Regions from separate parts of the Anaerostipes faecis genome, predicted to be linked through region 2. Evidence: riboswitches for the same ligand, from Rfam matches in the RefSeq annotation. Region 2 holds a riboswitch; the other holds the start of a gene.
The links. Region 2 has a riboswitch for FMN ahead of ribD (bifunctional diaminohydroxyphosphoribosylaminopyrimidine deaminase/5-amino-6-(5-phosphoribosylamino)uracil reductase RibD). Riboswitches for the same ligand answer to the same signal wherever they lie in the genome.
Positions count from the first base shown of each region.

Region 1: linked by a shared signal. The riboswitch ahead of QGT46_RS00940 (ECF transporter S component) and the one ahead of ribD (bifunctional diaminohydroxyphosphoribosylaminopyrimidine deaminase/5-amino-6-(5-phosphoribosylamino)uracil reductase RibD) in region 2 are both predicted to bind FMN.

Region 1 is NZ_CAJSYK010000001.1:185,696-194,241, forward strand. Features, by position in the region: gene ltrA (group II intron reverse transcriptase/maturase) at 1-830, opposite strand, end outside; gene QGT46_RS00940 (ECF transporter S component) at 1,385-1,993, opposite strand; FMN riboswitch at 2,119-2,269, opposite strand; gene QGT46_RS00945 (3-deoxy-7-phosphoheptulonate synthase) at 2,480-3,508, shown strand; gene QGT46_RS00950 (hypothetical protein) at 3,479-4,042, opposite strand; gene QGT46_RS00955 (NUDIX hydrolase) at 4,146-4,673, opposite strand; gene QGT46_RS00960 (mannitol dehydrogenase) at 4,689-5,828, opposite strand; gene QGT46_RS00965 (DeoR/GlpR family DNA-binding transcription regulator) at 5,875-6,582, opposite strand; gene QGT46_RS00970 (PTS mannitol transporter subunit IICBA) at 6,672-8,528, opposite strand.
Region 2 is NZ_CAJSYK010000024.1:3,505-12,050, reverse strand. Features, by position in the region: gene pfkB (1-phosphofructokinase) at 1-898, shown strand, start outside; gene fba (class II fructose-1,6-bisphosphate aldolase) at 918-1,772, shown strand; FMN riboswitch at 2,060-2,174, shown strand; gene ribD (bifunctional diaminohydroxyphosphoribosylaminopyrimidine deaminase/5-amino-6-(5-phosphoribosylamino)uracil reductase RibD) at 2,474-3,538, shown strand; gene QGT46_RS13605 (riboflavin synthase) at 3,543-4,187, shown strand; gene QGT46_RS13600 (bifunctional 3,4-dihydroxy-2-butanone-4-phosphate synthase/GTP cyclohydrolase II) at 4,199-5,395, shown strand; gene ribE (6,7-dimethyl-8-ribityllumazine synthase) at 5,428-5,892, shown strand; gene QGT46_RS13590 (NAD-dependent protein deacylase) at 6,004-6,732, shown strand; gene QGT46_RS13585 (NusG domain II-containing protein) at 6,729-7,094, shown strand; gene QGT46_RS13580 (Gx transporter family protein) at 7,107-7,601, shown strand; gene QGT46_RS13575 (FAD:protein FMN transferase) at 7,741-8,546, shown strand, end outside.

The DNA.
Region 1 (8,546 bases), on a different contig from region 2:
TTCCAGAATCCAAAGCCGAGATATTTGAGGTTCATTGGTCTTGTTATGTGTGTTTTATCTGCATTTACTTTCAGACCAAGCTTCCTCTCTATCCAGTCCGTTATCGAATACATAACACGTTTGGCACTTGCTTCGCTTCTGACTGCTATTACACAGTCGTCAGCGTACCTCACGAAGCGCAATCCACGTCTTTCCAACTCTTTATCCAGTTCATTCAGCATGATATTAGACAATAGCGGCGACAGATTGCCACCCTGCGGCGTTCCCTGTTCTGTTTTCTCATACCTGCCCTGCACCATGACTCCTGCTTTCAGATATTTCCGTATCAGCGATTCCGTATCTCCGTCATTTATGATGTTGTGGACAAGGCTCATCAACTTATCCTGCGGTACGTTATCGAAGAATTTCTCTAGGTCTATGTCCACTATCCACTCATATCCCTCATTGAGGAACATGAGCATATCTTTGATAGCCATTTCACAGCTCCTGTTTGGACGGAATCCGTAACTGTGGTCTGAAAACAGCGGCTCGCACATAGGGCTGATTATCTGTGCTATACCCTGCTGGATTACCCTGTCCATGACTGTCGGTATTCCAAGTTTTCTTTTGCTTCCGTTAGGCTTCGGGATTTCTACACGCCTCACGGGTTGAGGTTTGTAACTCCTTCCTCTGATTTGCTCCCTGATACTGTTCCAGTTCTTACGGATAAATCCATCAAGTTCTTCCAGTTCCATGCCGTCAACGCCGCCTGCACCCTTATTGGCACAGACTTTCTTATATGCTTCGTTCATGTTCTTTTTCTCCAGTATCTTTTCCAACAATTCCGACATACTTTGTGTGCTTCGCTCCTTTCCGCTCCCTGTGATTTGTCCTATGTTTATGCGTTTACAGCTCATATACGTTTCGCCTACATCCGCTTGTCGAATACTCACAGGTACATACATTCGTCTGCACGGTTACATTGTTCAGCCCTTCAGATTTCTCCTACTATGGCTTCTGCTGACTTCTCACAGTTCGTTGTTACTACGGCTAATGAAACCGCCTGTGAGACCTCACGGGATAAGTCCGTGTTCTTTCCTCGTCTACCCTCCCGATTTACGCACATGGGTTACGGCTACCTTTAGGACTTCGTTGCTTTAAGTCAACTTACCCACCATGTACGCCTTAATATCGGGTTTCTGTCCGTAGGGCTACGATTTCGCTATCCCTTCTTCTCGCCCACACCTCACGATGCAAACCTTGGGAGTCGCTTACAAGTTCGTCGGTAGCTACGCCTATGTGGACTTGCACCACAGAACACGGACATGCCCGTCATACTTAAAAAACGTCAATCCTTAATTTCGGATTGACGTTTTATTATATTCTGTGATAGTTGTCTTAAATCTTAATGTTTTCCTTTCAAGATCGGGGATATCCTCTTATATACCAAAAATGTGATTACAACGCTGAACATTCCTTTTACGAAGGTAAATGGCATGTTAAACCAAATTAATGCATCCCATAAGTTCCTGACATTGTGGTTGATCGCCTGGTAAGCTCCGATGATCGCTTCCATCGGCATGAAGTTTTCATAGACCGGATAGACGATAAAGTAGTTGGAAAACACACTCACGACTGCCATTATAACGGCTCCTGTCAGGGCACCGATCAATGCTCCCTTCTGTGATTTATTTCTCTTATAGATCAAACCTGCCGGAAGTACAAAGCAGACTCCCAGGATGAAGTTGGAAATCTCGCCTACTCCGCCGGACGTGGTGTGCAGAAGATTTACGATATTTTTAATAAAGCACACTGCGATGCCGGATACCGGCCCCATGGAAAACGCGGCGATCAGAGCGGGAAGTTCGGAAAAGTCCATCTTAATGAATCCCGGCATGATAAACGGCACGCTGAATTCAAAAAACATCAGGATTGTGGCCAGCGCTCCAAGCATGGCGGTCACTGTGATCTTTCTTACATTTACTTTACTCACTGCTGCTGTTTCATTCATCATTTTCTTTCTCCTCCATTTAACAATTCTTTTATTCTGAGGGGGCTGTCTGATCCAATCCCGCAAAATAAAAAATGCCCATGTCACCAAAGACAGGGCTGTGCTGAACGATACAAAAATACCGTCCATGGTTACTTCTTTCATCCAGACTATACTGTTGGTTTGAGATTCACACTCAATCGGCCTTTCGGTTCGCGGACTTGCCTTCTAAATAAAGAAGAATCACCGCCAGTCGAGAATTGACGCTTTTAAACGCCTCACTCTGCCCTGAAGTTGGAGAATTATTATTCTCTACTTCGATATGCAATTTTATACTACGTTTATTATAGACAAATTTTTCCCGTTTGTAAAGTCATCTTCAGAATTTTTTCGGGTACACATCGTTTTGTCTTTCCTTCTTTACAGCACTGTGGACATTTGGTAAACTTATAACAATCGGCTTTATGGGCCGTCTACATACAGATTGAGATATAAAGGAGAGGTAAGATTATGGGTATGCATAGAATCAATAAAATGCCGTCTTCTGAGGAACTTCAGCAGGAATTTCCTTTGAGCGAAGAGGCAAAACAGATAAAAATGGCGAGAGATGAAGAGATCAAAAAGGTCTTTACAGGGGAGTCCGAAAAGTTTATCGTGATCATCGGTCCCTGCTCTGCCGACAATGAGACAGCGGTGATGGACTATCTGGGACGACTGGCCGGCGTTCAGAAAAAAGTTTCCGACAAACTTCTGATGATCCCCAGGATCTATACAAATAAACCGAGAACAAACGGCGCCGGATACAAGGGAATGGTTCACCAGCCGGATCCAGAGAAAGCTCCGGATATGGCAGCAGGTCTCCGTTCCGTGAGAAAACTCCACATCGACGCTCTGGAAGCATTCCACATGCCTGCGGCTGATGAGATGCTTTATCCCGGAAACTGGCCTTATATGGAAGATATTTTATCCTACGTAGCCGTAGGTGCCCGTTCTGTAGAAAATCAGCAGCATCGTCTAACTGTCAGCGGATTCGACATTCCCGCAGGGATGAAAAACCCAACCGGAGGCGATCTCACCGTAATGATGAATTCTATCGTGGCCGGACAGAGTTCCCACAATTTCATTGCCAACGGCTATGAAGTAAATACAGACGGAAATCCTCTGACCCATGCGATCCTCCGCGGCTCTGTCAACAAGCACGGCAACAATGTGCCGAATTACCACTATGAAGATCTGGCAAGAGTTGCTTATATGTATGAAAAATTCGGCCTTGCGAACCCGGCTGTCATCGTGGATGCCAACCACTCTAACTCCGGAAAGCAGTGGGATCAGCAGCCAAGGATTGTCCAGGAAGTTCTCCACAGCCGAAGCTTCCTCCCCGAGATCAATTCTCTCGTTAAAGGCATCATGATCGAAAGCTACATTGAAGACGGCAGCCAGCCGATCGGAAACGGCGTGTACGGCCAATCCATCACAGACCCCTGCCTTGGATGGGAAAAGACCGAGGAATTACTTTATAAGATGGCTGAACATGTTTAAAATTCCCGGATTAACATAGCTCTCTAAAAAGCAGCCCAGCACCAGCAGTATCAGTTCCAGATGAATGGAAAACTTTTTTAAGAAGGAATGACCTGTATCAAAGGTTATTTCTTCTTTTTTTTCATCTCTTACATTCCGCTGGTACAGAAGATACATAGACCCGCCGTAACAGATATAGTGCGGAAACAGGCTCAGTATCACAATCAGCAGGCCTGCAATTCCTAAATTCATCACCTGGAGAGACAGGATAGAGCCCAGAAAAAAAGAAAGGCTGAAAAGTCCGCCGTATAAAAGCACAACCGGCTTCAAAATAAAACCGATCAGAAATAGAATTCCGTACTGCTTTCCCCTCTTAAATAAAATATAGGGCAGAAGGCTGCTGCCTGATATGTATAATCCTTTCCCGCTGAGCACAAGGGAATCCATCTGTCCCCCATACTCCAGATAATCTTTATACACTGCATTTGTAAAAAGGCTTCCCAGCACAAGACCGGTCAGCACGAACACGCCGATGAAAAATTTCTTCCGCTCCATCTAAATTCCCTCCCAGATATCATTTGCTCCGCAGATATAAAAAAAGAGCCACATAAAATTATATGTGCTCTCTTTTTTCTTTATGACACCGGGTATCTCATCCTTACAGCGTATTTAAATATGTCATGATTCCAGAAATCGTCTTGGCATCCACGATCTCTCCTTTTAGGATCATATCCTTCACTTTCTCCGGCGTAAATTCATATACATCGATAAACTCGTCTTCGTCCAGATTCTGCTCTGTCTTATGAAGTCCGGTCCCGACAAAGATCGGGATTTTTTCGTCGCAGAAGCCAATGGCAGTTACAATCGTGATCAGAGGTTCAATCTTTTCTGCCCTGCATCCTGTTTCTTCCTCGATCTCCCTTTTTACACAGTCGTACCCGCTCTCCCCCTGTTCAATTCCTCCGGCCGGTATCTCATAAGTCATTGCATCCAGAGCATTTCTATATTGACGGACCAGCAGGATATTTCCTTCCTCTGTGACCGGAATAATTGCTGCTGCTCCCGGATGCTTTACCAGGTCCCAGGTGACAGTATTGCCATTGGGCAGTGTAATGATATCTTCATAAAAGCCCACTACTTTTCCCTGGTGTACAAGATTCTGTCTGATTTTTTTATATCCATCCATATGATTCCCCGCCTTTTAGCTTACAGACTGATGATAATATTCGATTACACGTTTTGCAATCGGGCTGTCTGCGTCCAGACCAGTATATTCAGATACCGCCTGTTCAATTCCGTTATTTTTAATTCCCTGCTGAAGTTTCTGTGCGTTTGCGTCCCTGGGCTCCGCATATTGGAATCCGGCCGCCATAGCTTTGGCGATCGAATCGAAACTGACGCCGTGTTTCAGACACAGCTCGGCGGCTCCTGTCAGACGGTCTCCTTTTGACAATTTACGAATCGGATCGTATCCTACCCTGTAGATAGAATCCGGAAGCACACCCTTGGCCGGTGCAAAATAAACGAGATTGTGCAGCTCTTCCGGTGTAATCGGATATTCCTTCATAACGGCTGCCGTGATCTCCTCTACCACTCCTTCCACAACTTCCGCGATCTCAGGATCAGCCTCAGATTCCGGAATCGTACTGTACCCCTTTAAATATCCCATATAGGCCAGCGTTGCATGGGGACCGTTGACTGCGGTGACTTTAATGTCTTTGAGCATCTCAATCTTGTCCGTAAGTTCCATCCATTCGACATCACTGAAATCGTTATTGACCGGCTGCTGGATCAAAAGCGAATTAACTGCAACGGTATCAATGTGAACATCGTAATTGCTCTTCGCATCTGTACTTCTGCGGATAATAGAGTCGCGGATCACTACATTCTGATCGAACCACTCCTTTGCTTCTTCGGACAAGTCTTTTCTGAATGCCTCCGTAATTCCCGGGATCAGATAGTTTTTATTTGTAATACAGATCATAGTCAGTCTGCGGTCCGGATGAACCCTGTAAAATTCTTCAAAGCACTTCGCCAGATAACCTGCCGCCTCTTCAAAATCTTCCGGGTAAAGGGGAAGTACGATCACATCCGTCTCCAAGAAAGCTTCCATGCATGAGTATTCTTCATCACAGGTATATGCTTTAAAATTTTTGACAGTACGGTTTTGTATTTCATCCACCCGGTGTACCTTCACATAATAGCATCCGTGTTTTTGTAATTCTTCTGAAACTCTCGGGTCCTTATCCAGGAATGTAATATTCCATCCCGCATTGTCAAAAGTTTCGCCTACAAACCCTTTTCCTAACCGTCCTGCTCCTACAATCAATACATTCTTCATTATTTTTCCTCCTAATCAGTGTTATGTCTGAAAGACAGCTCTATATTTACTGATCAGAATCTGTAATCAAATATGTAATGTCACCTGTCTTGCATATGACATAATTTGACACAGATCCGATCTTTTCCTTCGTCACAAGCGCTGCAGTCTGATAAGAGACAGAAAGCATCTTCTGTTTCAGCTGGCATTCTTCTATGGATGAATGGCTGATGCCCACTTCACTGCTCATACAGTAAATTCCCATAAAATACAAATCCGGATGAAGCAGTTCCAGCTGTTTGATGACTTCATATCCATAAGTGGCCATGGAAGACTTATACAGATTCCCGCCCAGTGTGATCACATCGATGTTTGGATAATCCCTTAAAAGAAGGATGATCGGGATACTGTTTGTAATAACCGTACAGCGCATGTGTTTATCCAGGTGCCTGATCACCTGATAATTGGTTGTTCCGTCATCGATCAAAATCACTGATCCGGGTTTAATCAATTCTGCGCCCTTTTTGGCCAGACGAATCTTTTCTTCCAGATTCAGATCAATCCTTGCATCAAAATCTTCCTTCAAAGGTCCGTTTTTTACCGCTCCGCTGTGCACCTTCTTCAGAAGGCCTCTCTGGTCTAATTCTTTAATATCTCTGCGGATCGTATCCTCAGAAACTTCAAGCCTCACACTTAATTCACTGGCAATAATTTTATTTTCGAGGGACAGTATCTCCAGGATCTTATCCTGCCTCTCTGCTTTTAACATCTTCATCGCTTTACCTTCTCCTACACATACATTCTGTTGATTAAATTAATATTATTATAACGAATCCGCCGAAAAAGGGAAAGCAAAAGCGGCCATTAAATATTCTTCAATATTTCCATTATCTCTTGTTTGTTTTCAGCGCGCTTCATCTTTTCAATATTTTCTTCCTCAGCACAGATCAATGCTATGTTGCTGAGCATATTCAGATGAGTGCCGTCTTTTCCGGCGATGCCTATGACTACATATGCAATATTTCCATCACCAAAATCAACGCCTTCCGGAACCTGTACTACAGACAGGCCCGATGTATATATTTCCGAATCTGACGATTCTATCCCATGAGGGATCGCCAAATGGTTTCCGATATAGACAGAGAATCTCCTCTGCCTCTCCAGCATATGTTCAATATACTTCGGAGTCGTATACGCGTTTTCCATTAAAATTTTTCCGGCATACCGGATTGCCTCTTCTTTATCTTTTACCTTTACATTTAACGCAATATTTTCTTCTGATAAAATAGGTTTTACTTTTTCTTTGCCGTTTCTGTCTTCGATCACTTCCAGAGCCCGGTCGTAATCAGCTTCTTTCAGGAAGTTGTTGATCGCCAGAAATTCCTTGCCTGTATTATCTACACTGAGTTTGGCCCTCTCAATCAGCCCTTCCAGCGTGATAATCATGTCTGCATCAGGATCGATCCGGCTGGCTGATGAATTCTTTACTTTAATATCTTTGTATCCTTCTTTCTGGAGACGGTTCTTTAAAACCGATGCTCCCATGGCACTGGACCCCATTCCCGAATCACAGGCCACAATGATGTAACGAATGGCGCCTCCTAAAGAAGGCTTATGTTTCTTAAAGGCCGCTTCCGGCTTTTCTGCCTTTGTTCCCATATCGACACCGGCCACGGCAAGATCTGCCTCTTCCTCCGGAGAGCCTATGGTCTTCAGAATAAATGAACCGATCAGCAGCGCCACCGCGAATCCCGCTCCGATTGCCAGAACATTTGCCACCGCAGCATCCTTTGGTGTCATAAGGGCTATATTTATCAAACTGCCCGGAGACGGCATGCCGACCAGACCGCCGCCCAACACGACCAGGAGCAGAAGAGAGGTTGCAAGCCCTCCCATCGTGGCAAAAATCATGATCGGATTTGCCAGGACAAAAGGAAAATACACTTCCCCGATACCGGCGATTCCCGCAATAAACATCGCCATGGGAGCTGTCTCTTTTGCTTTTCCCTTTCCAAAAACAGCAATGGAGCATAAGGTGCCCAGCAGCGGACCACAGTTAGAATCGAGCAGGAACATCAGGGATTTACCGGCCTCCTGAGCCTGAGCGAATGCAATCGGTGAGATGATTCCATGATTTACTGCATTGTTCAAAAACAACACCTGGGCAGGACACATGAATACAGCCAAAAGCGGAATCAGTTTCTTCGCGATCAGGAAGTTTATTCCTGCCGTCAAAAATGCGATAATCGCATTTACCACCGGCCCGATGATCAAATAACCGAGGATAGCCAAAGCAAATCCAAGGATTCCAAGGCTGAAATTATTGATGAGCATTTCAAATCCGGGCTTGATTTTTCCCTCCACTGCACGGTCAAACTTCTTTAGAATCCATGAGGAAAACGGACCCATGATCATGGCTCCGCTGAACATAGTGATATCAGAACCCACAATCACTCCCATGGTAGTAAATGCACCGATAACACCTCCCCGCTGTCCATGGATATTATAGCCTGCCGTATAGCCGATCAGAAGCGGCAGCAGATAATTTAATATCGGACCTACCATCTCATTTAATTTTTCGTTGGGAATCCACCCTGTTGGTATGAACAATGCTGCCAGCAGTCCCCAGCCCACAAATGCACCCAGATTCGGCATGACCATCCCGCTCATATGCCCGCCAAATTTACGAATTCTGTCCAGTGCCCCTGCTTTTGTTTCCATATCTTACACCTCCGGTTC
Region 2 (8,546 bases):
TGATAAAGCCTATCATATGACCCAAAAAATTGAGAACGGTACGGTAATGCGAGTAGCAGAGACACATAACAGTGCCGGCGGAAAGGGGCTGAATGTGGCAAGGGTGGTCAAACTTTGCGGTTCTGATACAAAAGCCGCCGGTTTTGTGGGAGGATATAACGGTCAATATTTAGAATCACTTCTGGACGCAGATGGAATTTCCTATGAATTTGAGCATATCAATGGCGAAACGAGAAGCTGCATTAACATTTTAGATCCCGGATATGGTTCTACCGAATATCTGGAAGGCGGGTGTGAAGTTACAGCGGAAGAAGAAACTTCATTTTTAGAAAGATTTCCCGGGATCATCCGGAACAGTGATGTTGTGACCATTTCAGGAAGTGCTCCCAGGGGAATGGGCAGGGATATCTATCAAAAAATGATCCGGATCGTTAAGAAGCTGGGAAAAAAAGTGATCTTAGATACCAGCGGAGAATATTTAAAGAGAGGTCTTGAGAGCCTGCCAACTATGGTAAAACCTAATAAAGATGAGATAGAAATGCTTTTTGATATCAAAGTCCGCAGCCAGGAAGATGTCATAGGATATGCTCAAAAAATCTACGAAAAGGGGATCCCATATGTAGTAATTTCTCTTGGAGGCGAAGGGGCTTTACTCGTATGCAAAAAAGGCATTTATCAGGGTAAACCGCCGAGAATAGAAGTGGTAAATACGGTAGGATGCGGAGACTCTATGGTTGGAGCGTTTGCAGTCGCATTGGAGAGAAATATGGAGCCGGAAGATGCCCTGAAATTCGCAGTGGCAGTTGCATCTGCCAACGCGCTCTCATCCAATACAGGGACATTTGATCCTGCAAAGAGAGACGAGATCAGCCAGAACGTTAAGATAATCAAATTATAATATCCGGAAAGGGAAAGTTATGTTAACAACATCGAAAGAAATATTACTGAAAGCACAGGCCGGCGGATACGCAGTCGGTGCATTCAATGTAGAAAATATGGAAATGGTACAGGCAGTTGCAGAAGCTGCAGAGGAATTACAGTCACCGGTTATTATGCAGACAACTCCGTCTACAGTAAAATATGCGGGACTTGATTATTATCTTGCAAATGTTAAAACAGCGGCAGAGAGGACATCGGTTCCTGTAGTGATGCATTTAGATCATGGCAATAGCTTTGAACTTGCGATGCAGGCACTCAGAGCGGGTTATACTTCCATCATGATCGATGGTTCCCATGAGGCATTTGAAGTTAATATGACTGTCAGCAGGGCAGTCGCAAATGCCTGCCATCCATCCGAAGTTCCGGTAGAGGCTGAGCTTGGGAAGGTTGGGGGGAAAGAAGATGATTTAGACGGCGGAGATGATAATCCATATACAGATCCACAGGAAGCGAAGGAATTTGCAGAGAGAACAGGGGTTGATTTTCTCGCAGTGGGGATTGGTACAGCCCACGGTGTTTATAGGGGAGAACCAAAGCTTCAGTTTGACATCTTAAGCCGGATCAGAGATGTTGTAGAGATTCCGCTCGTTCTTCACGGAACAAGCGGTGTGCCGGACGAAGCGGTAAAAGAGTGTATTAAACGTGGTATCTGTAAAGTAAATTATGCTACCGATCTCCGTATTGCATTTACAAAAGGAGTAAAGGGTGTTTTTACTGCAGATACTGATACTATTGATCCTAAGAAATATAGCGCAGCAGGCCGTGAAGAAGTAAAAAAATATGTTATGAGCAAAATAAAAGTTTGCGGAAGTGCAGGAAAAGCGCAGAAATAAAATATCAATTACAAAATGGACGTAAGTCAGCTTTGTGCACAGATGTGTAAGGAAATCATTTGTCTTTGTCCCATCTTTCAGATGGCGCGCTTTGCCCAATAAGGAATAGATTAAATTTGACAATGTTTATTTTTGGCATGTATGAGTTGTATCATTCAGAAGCAATTGAAAATGCTTTTGATGATATTGACAGAAGAAAGAAAAAATTATGAAATAGCCTGAATATCATTCTTTTAAGTCTTGACAAGGATTTATGATAGGTTATAATGGAATGTATAAAAATTGAATAGGATCTTCAGGGCAGGGTGAAATTCCCTACCGGTGGTACAGCCCACGAGCCGCAAGGCATGATTCGGTGAAACTCCGAAGCCGACAGTATAGTCTGGATGAAAGAAGATAGTGATAAAAGAACTCTGGGATTTACGCACAGCGTAGGTCAGATGCATTTGGTGTATTTGGCGTGCTGTTATAAATCTCAGTTTTTTGTTTTCATATTAGCTGTTTGTTTAGACAGTTTATCTATGAGTGAACTTTAGCTTAAGAAAGCCCTGAAGTCCTGTATTGCAGGATTTTGGGGCCTTTTTATTTCTTGCGAAATACCTTATCACGCTTATACGCGAGAGTTTTTCCTATGAAATACAAAGCGTTCCGCGATGCTGCACACATGAGAAAGGAGGTTTGTCCAGTTGCAGGAACTTTATATGAGAAGGGCCATTGAACTGGCCGGGAAAGGAACAGGATATACCAATCCAAACCCGTTGGTGGGGGCTGTCATCGTAAAGGATGGGCGGATAATCGGAGAGGGATTCCATGAGACATACGGAGGTCTGCACGCAGAAAGGAATGCGTTAAAGAACTGTACGGAAGACCCAAAAGGTGCGGAACTTTATGTGACCCTGGAGCCATGCTGCCATTTTGGAAAGACACCGCCTTGTACAGAGGCCGTCATAAAAAGTGGAATCAGGAAAGTCTATGTTGGAAATATTGATCCGAATCCAAAAGTTTCCGGTAAGGGTATTGATATTTTAAGAGAGCATGGCATTGAGGCAGAAACAGGCGTACTTGATGCGGAATGCAGAGAGATCAATGAAATCTTTTTCCACTACATTGCCCACGATACGCCTTATGTAGCATTGAAATATGCAATGACACTGGATGGGAAAATTGCGGTGAAGACAGGAGAGTCCAAATGGATTACCGGAAGGGAGGCAAGGGAACATGTACAGTTTCTCAGACACCGGTATGCAGCGATTCTCGTGGGAATCGATACGGTCTTAAGTGATGATCCGATGCTCAATGCCCGGATCATAGGCGGGAACAACCCGACACGTGTGATCTGCGACAGCAGACTCAGGCTCCCTTTAAGTTCGAAAATTGTTCAGAGTGCCAAAGTAATTCCGACCATCATTGCGGCATGTGAAAGAAACGAAAAGGCGCAGAGGCTTGAGGCTTTGGGATGCCGGGTGCTGATATGTCCGGAGAAGGATGGAAAGACGGATCTGCTGGAACTTCTGAGGACACTGAGGAAAGAAAAGATCGATAGTATACTTGTGGAGGGGGGAGCTGATATTAACGATTCAGTTATTCAGACCAAATCGGTAAACAAAGTGTATGCTTTTGTGGCACCGAAGCTTTTCGGGGGAAGACAGGCAAGGTCACCAGTGGAAGGAAAAGGGATAGATAAAATCAGCGATGCGATACTTTTAAAGGGCCCGGAGATTACCAGGCTCGGCGAAGATCTGCTGTTAGAATATGAAGCGAGGTGAGAATGTGTTTACAGGAATCATTGAAGAAATAGGCACCGTTCTGTCAGTAAAAAAAGGAGGGCAGTCCTCAGCCGTCAGGATCGGGGCATCCAAAGTCCTGAAAGATATCCATACAGGAGACAGTATTGCAGTCAACGGTGTATGCCTTACCGCGGTCACATTTGACGGACAGGGGTTTCTGGCGGATGTGATGAACGAGACCTTTGAAAAGAGCAGTCTGAAAAGCTTGAAGCCTGGAGATCCGGTCAATTTAGAGCGGGCCATGAAAGCAGGAGGACGTTTTGGCGGACATATAGTTGCCGGCCATGTGGATGGAACCGGAACGGTCACATCAGTGGAACAGGATGCCAATGCAGTTTGGTTTACGGTGGCGGCACCGTCAGAGATCATGCGGTACTGTGTCAGCAAAGGTTCCATCGCCCTGGACGGCATCAGTCTGACCATTGCAAAGACCGGGGACCAATGGTTTCAGGTTTCGGTCATTCCCCACACCTTAAAGGAAACGGTACTGGGAGCAAAAAAAACTGGAGATCTGGTGAATCTGGAAAATGATATGATCGGAAAATATGTGGAGAAACTGATGAATTTGGGGCATGATGAAAAAACCAGTGCCATTACAGAGGAAATGTTAATGAAAGCAGGATTTTAGGAGGAAAGAAAATGAAGTTCAGCACGATTAAAGAAGCATTGGAAGACTTAAGACAGGGGAAGATCATCATTGCAACAGATGATGAAGACAGGGAAAATGAGGGCGATTTTATCTGTGCCTCTGAGTTTGCGAATACTAACAATATTAATTTTATGGCAGTCCATGGAAAAGGTTTGATCTGTATGCCCATGAGTGCAGCTATGGGAGAGAAACTTGGACTGTCTCCAATGGTAACCAAGAATACAGATAACCATGAGACTGCATTTACAGAGAGTATTGATCATGTGGAAACCACCACGGGAATTTCAGCAGTGGAACGTTCTGTCACAGCGCTGAAATGTATGGAGAACAGCATCAGACCGGAGGATTTAAGGCGCCCCGGACACATGTTTCCGCTGATCGCAAAGCCGGGCGGTGTTATGGAGCGGAACGGTCACACAGAGGCAACAGTGGACCTTATGAAGCTTGCAGGTTTAAAAGAAAGCGGTCTGTGCTGTGAGATCATGAGGGAAGACGGCACTATGATGCGTACCACAGAACTCATGGGACTGGCAGAGAAGTTTGGCCTTAAGATAATCACCATAAAGGCACTGCAGGATTACCGGAAAAAACATGAAGTGTTCGTGAGCAGGGAGGCGGAGACGCCGATGCCCACCAAGTATGGAGAGTTTCGGGCTTACGGTTATGTGAATAAACTAAACGGCGAACATCATGTCGCCTTAGTAAAAGGAAATGTAGATGACGGGGAGCCGATATTGTGCCGGGTACATTCCGAGTGCCTGACGGGAGATACCTTTGGCTCGTTAAGGTGCGACTGCGGAGATCAGCTTACCACGGCCATGAGACAGATCGAAGCGGAAGGCCGGGGAATTCTGCTCTATCTGAGACAGGAAGGCCGGGGCATTGGTTTGATCAACAAACTGAAGGCCTATGCTCTGCAGGACCAGGGAATGGATACGGTAGAGGCAAATCTGGCTCTCGGATTTGAAGAAGACCAACGGGAATATTACATAGGAGCACAGATTCTGAGAGACCTGGGTGCGTCTAAGTTGAGACTTTTGACAAATAATCCGACGAAAATCGAAGGTCTGGGTGATTTCGGGCTGGAAATCGTAGAGAGAGTGCCCATCCAGATCAAGCTCACAGATTATGATTCTTTTTATATGAAGACAAAACAGAAAAAGATGGGACATTATTTAACTTATTAAGCTGCAAATAAATAAGAAAGAGGAGATAAAAGATGAATGTTTTAGAAGGAAAATTAGTCGCAAAAGGGATGAAAGTCGGCATTGTCGCCGCCAGATTCAATGAGTTTATCGTATCCAAGCTGCTTTCTGGGGCATTGGACGGCCTGCGCCGCCATGACGTGAAGGAAGACGATATTGCTGTTGCCTGGGTGCCTGGGGCATTTGAGATTCCTGTTGCCGCACAGAAGATGGCGGGATCAGGGAAATATGACGCTGTAATCTGTCTGGGAACCGTGATCCGGGGATCTACCAGCCACTATGATTATGTGTGCAATGAGGTATCCAAGGGTATCGCTCACGTGTCTATGGAGAGTCAGATTCCTGTGCTGTTCGGTGTACTGACCACGGAAAATATCGAGCAGGCCATTGAGCGCGCCGGTACGAAAGCCGGAAACAAGGGGTATGACTGTGCACTGTCAGCGATTGAAATGGTAAATTTATTGAAAGAGATTGGTTAAACTGGACGGAGCCGCTTATTTCCTGTAAAATAGAACAGAAAATAAGCGGCTTTTTTATTACCGTTTTGTTTGTCTTTTAACCCTATTTAAAGATACAAGGAGATAATTGCCATGGACCAGATTGAACAACTTCAGATTATGATAGATGAGAGCAGCAGGATTGTTTTCTTCGGCGGGGCAGGAGTATCCACAGAAAGTGATATTCCTGACTTCAGAAGTACGGACGGACTCTATCATCAAACTTATAAATACCCTCCGGAGGTGATTGTCAGCCATACATTTTTTGTGCAGAAGACAGAGGAATTTTATGATTTTTATAAGAAGAAAATGATATTTCCGGATGCCGAACCGAATCCTGCCCATTTAAAGCTTGCAGAGCTTGAGAGGGCTGGAAAGCTCACGGCGGTTGTCACTCAGAATATCGACGGTCTGCACCAGAAAGCCGGAAGCCAGAAGGTATTTGAGCTGCACGGAAGTGTTCACAGAAATTACTGTCAGAAATGCCATAAGTTTTTTGATGTAAACTATGTGGCCGGAGCACAGGGAGTGCCGCACTGCGACGAATGCGGAGGACTGGTGAAGCCGGATGTTGTACTATATGAAGAAGGACTGGATGCATCCGTGATGAGGGGAGCCATCGATGCGATTTCTAAGGCGGATATGCTGATCATCGGTGGAACTTCTCTTGTAGTGTATCCGGCGGCGGGCATGATCGATTATTTCCGCGGAGAGCATTTGGTGCTCATCAACAGGGATGCCACATCCAGAGACCGGCAGGCAGAGCTCTGCATTACAGATCCAATCGGTGAGGTCCTTGGGCAGATTAAGGTGAATTCATGAAAAAAAGAGATATCGTGTTGATCGGAGCAGTTCTTTTTATGGCAGCGGCGGGATTTTTATTCCTGTCTCTTGTGAAGCAGGACGGGGAAAAGGCAGTGGTGACTGTGGACGGAAAGGAAGTCTGGAGCCACAGCCTTTCTGAGGATGCGGTCTATACGGTAAAGAGCAGGAACGGGTCCAATGTAGTCCGCATCCAGGGAGGGAAAGCCTCAGTCACAGAGGCAGACTGCCCTGATCAGATATGCAGAAAGCATAAAGCCATCGATAAAACCGGGGAAACCATTGTCTGCCTGCCTCATAAACTCGTAGTGGAAATTAAAGACGGAACCAAGGAGAAAGAATATGACGGAATTACAATCTAAGGAGAAAAACCAATGACCAGGCGGATTGCTGTGGATGGCATGTTTCTGACACTGGCCATCGTTGTTTCTTATATAGAGGTACTCCTTCCGATTCCTGTAGGGATTCCCGGAGTGAAGATCGGGCTTGCCAACGGAGTCATTATGGTTCTTCTCTTTTTTACCGGGTGGAAACGGGCGCTGTTTATCTCCGTTTTGAGAATTCTTCTGGCAGGAATGCTTTTTGGGAATCCGATGACGATTGTTTACAGCCTGGCGGGCGGGATTTTGAGTATCTTTCTCATGGCGCTTCTGAAAAAAGCCGGGGGATTTTCGGCAGTGGGACTCAGCGTTGCCGGAGGAGTAGCACACAATCTCGGGCAGCTCAGTGTTGCAGTGTGCCTGATGGAGAATGTAAGAATTTATTATTATGCGCCGATACTGCTGGTCACCGGAACCATTGCCGGCATTGCGATCGGAGTGCTGACGGCGGGGCTGGTAAAGAAGGTTCCGGCAAACTTATTTCAGTAGAAAATGCACGTAATTTTTACTGAATAAGTATCCATTTAGCAAAAGGAGCTATCCAATGATAGTTTTTTATCACTATTGGAGGAACGTATTTTAAAGCGTGACGGAAATAGTGATAAAAAACTCCTACAGGAGGAAAGACGTGAAAAAGAAATTATGTGCGGTCATGGTATTTGTGCTGACGGCGGTCATGGCATCAGGCTGTGTGAAGAAAGAAGAGATACAGAAATATTCCCATGTAGACTATGCCATGGGGACAGTGACCAATACGACACTATATGGGAGAAGCCCGGATCTTTCTGAGGCTGAACAAGAGATGATGGAGAAGATGAAGAAGCTGGAGACAGAGCAGCTGTCCTGGAGGAAGGACAGTTCTGCCGTGGCAAAGCTTAATCAAGGGAATCAAAGAGTGGCGGATGTCCCGGAGCCGCTGTTTACCTGGATGAAAAAGTCTCTTCAGATTGCCAAAGACAGCAAAGGCGCTGCGGACCCGGCCATCGGAAGCCTCACTCGAATGTGGGATTTTGAATCCGAGAATCCAAAGGTACCCGATGCTGATAAGATCAAAGCGCTGATCAAAGACGGTATCGTCAGCAATGCATATGAGCATGTAAAACTGAATGAAAAGCAGAAAACCGTGCGAAAAGCGAGAGAGATTAAAATGGATCTGGGAGCTTTCGGGAAGGGGATCGGAACCGACGAAGCCATGAGGTTTCTCAAAAAAGAAAAGATAATTACCGGAGCCATGGTGGCTCTTGGGGGAAGCATCGCTGTTTATGGAGAAAAGCCCGGCGGGGAGGACTGGAAAGTCGGGATACAGAACCCTGACGGAAAGCAGGGGGAGACAATTGGAGGGCTTAGCGTAAAAGGCGGGACCTTCATCTCTACCTCCGGTGATTATGAAAAATATTTTATTGATAAAAAGACAGGGAAACGGTATTTCCACAT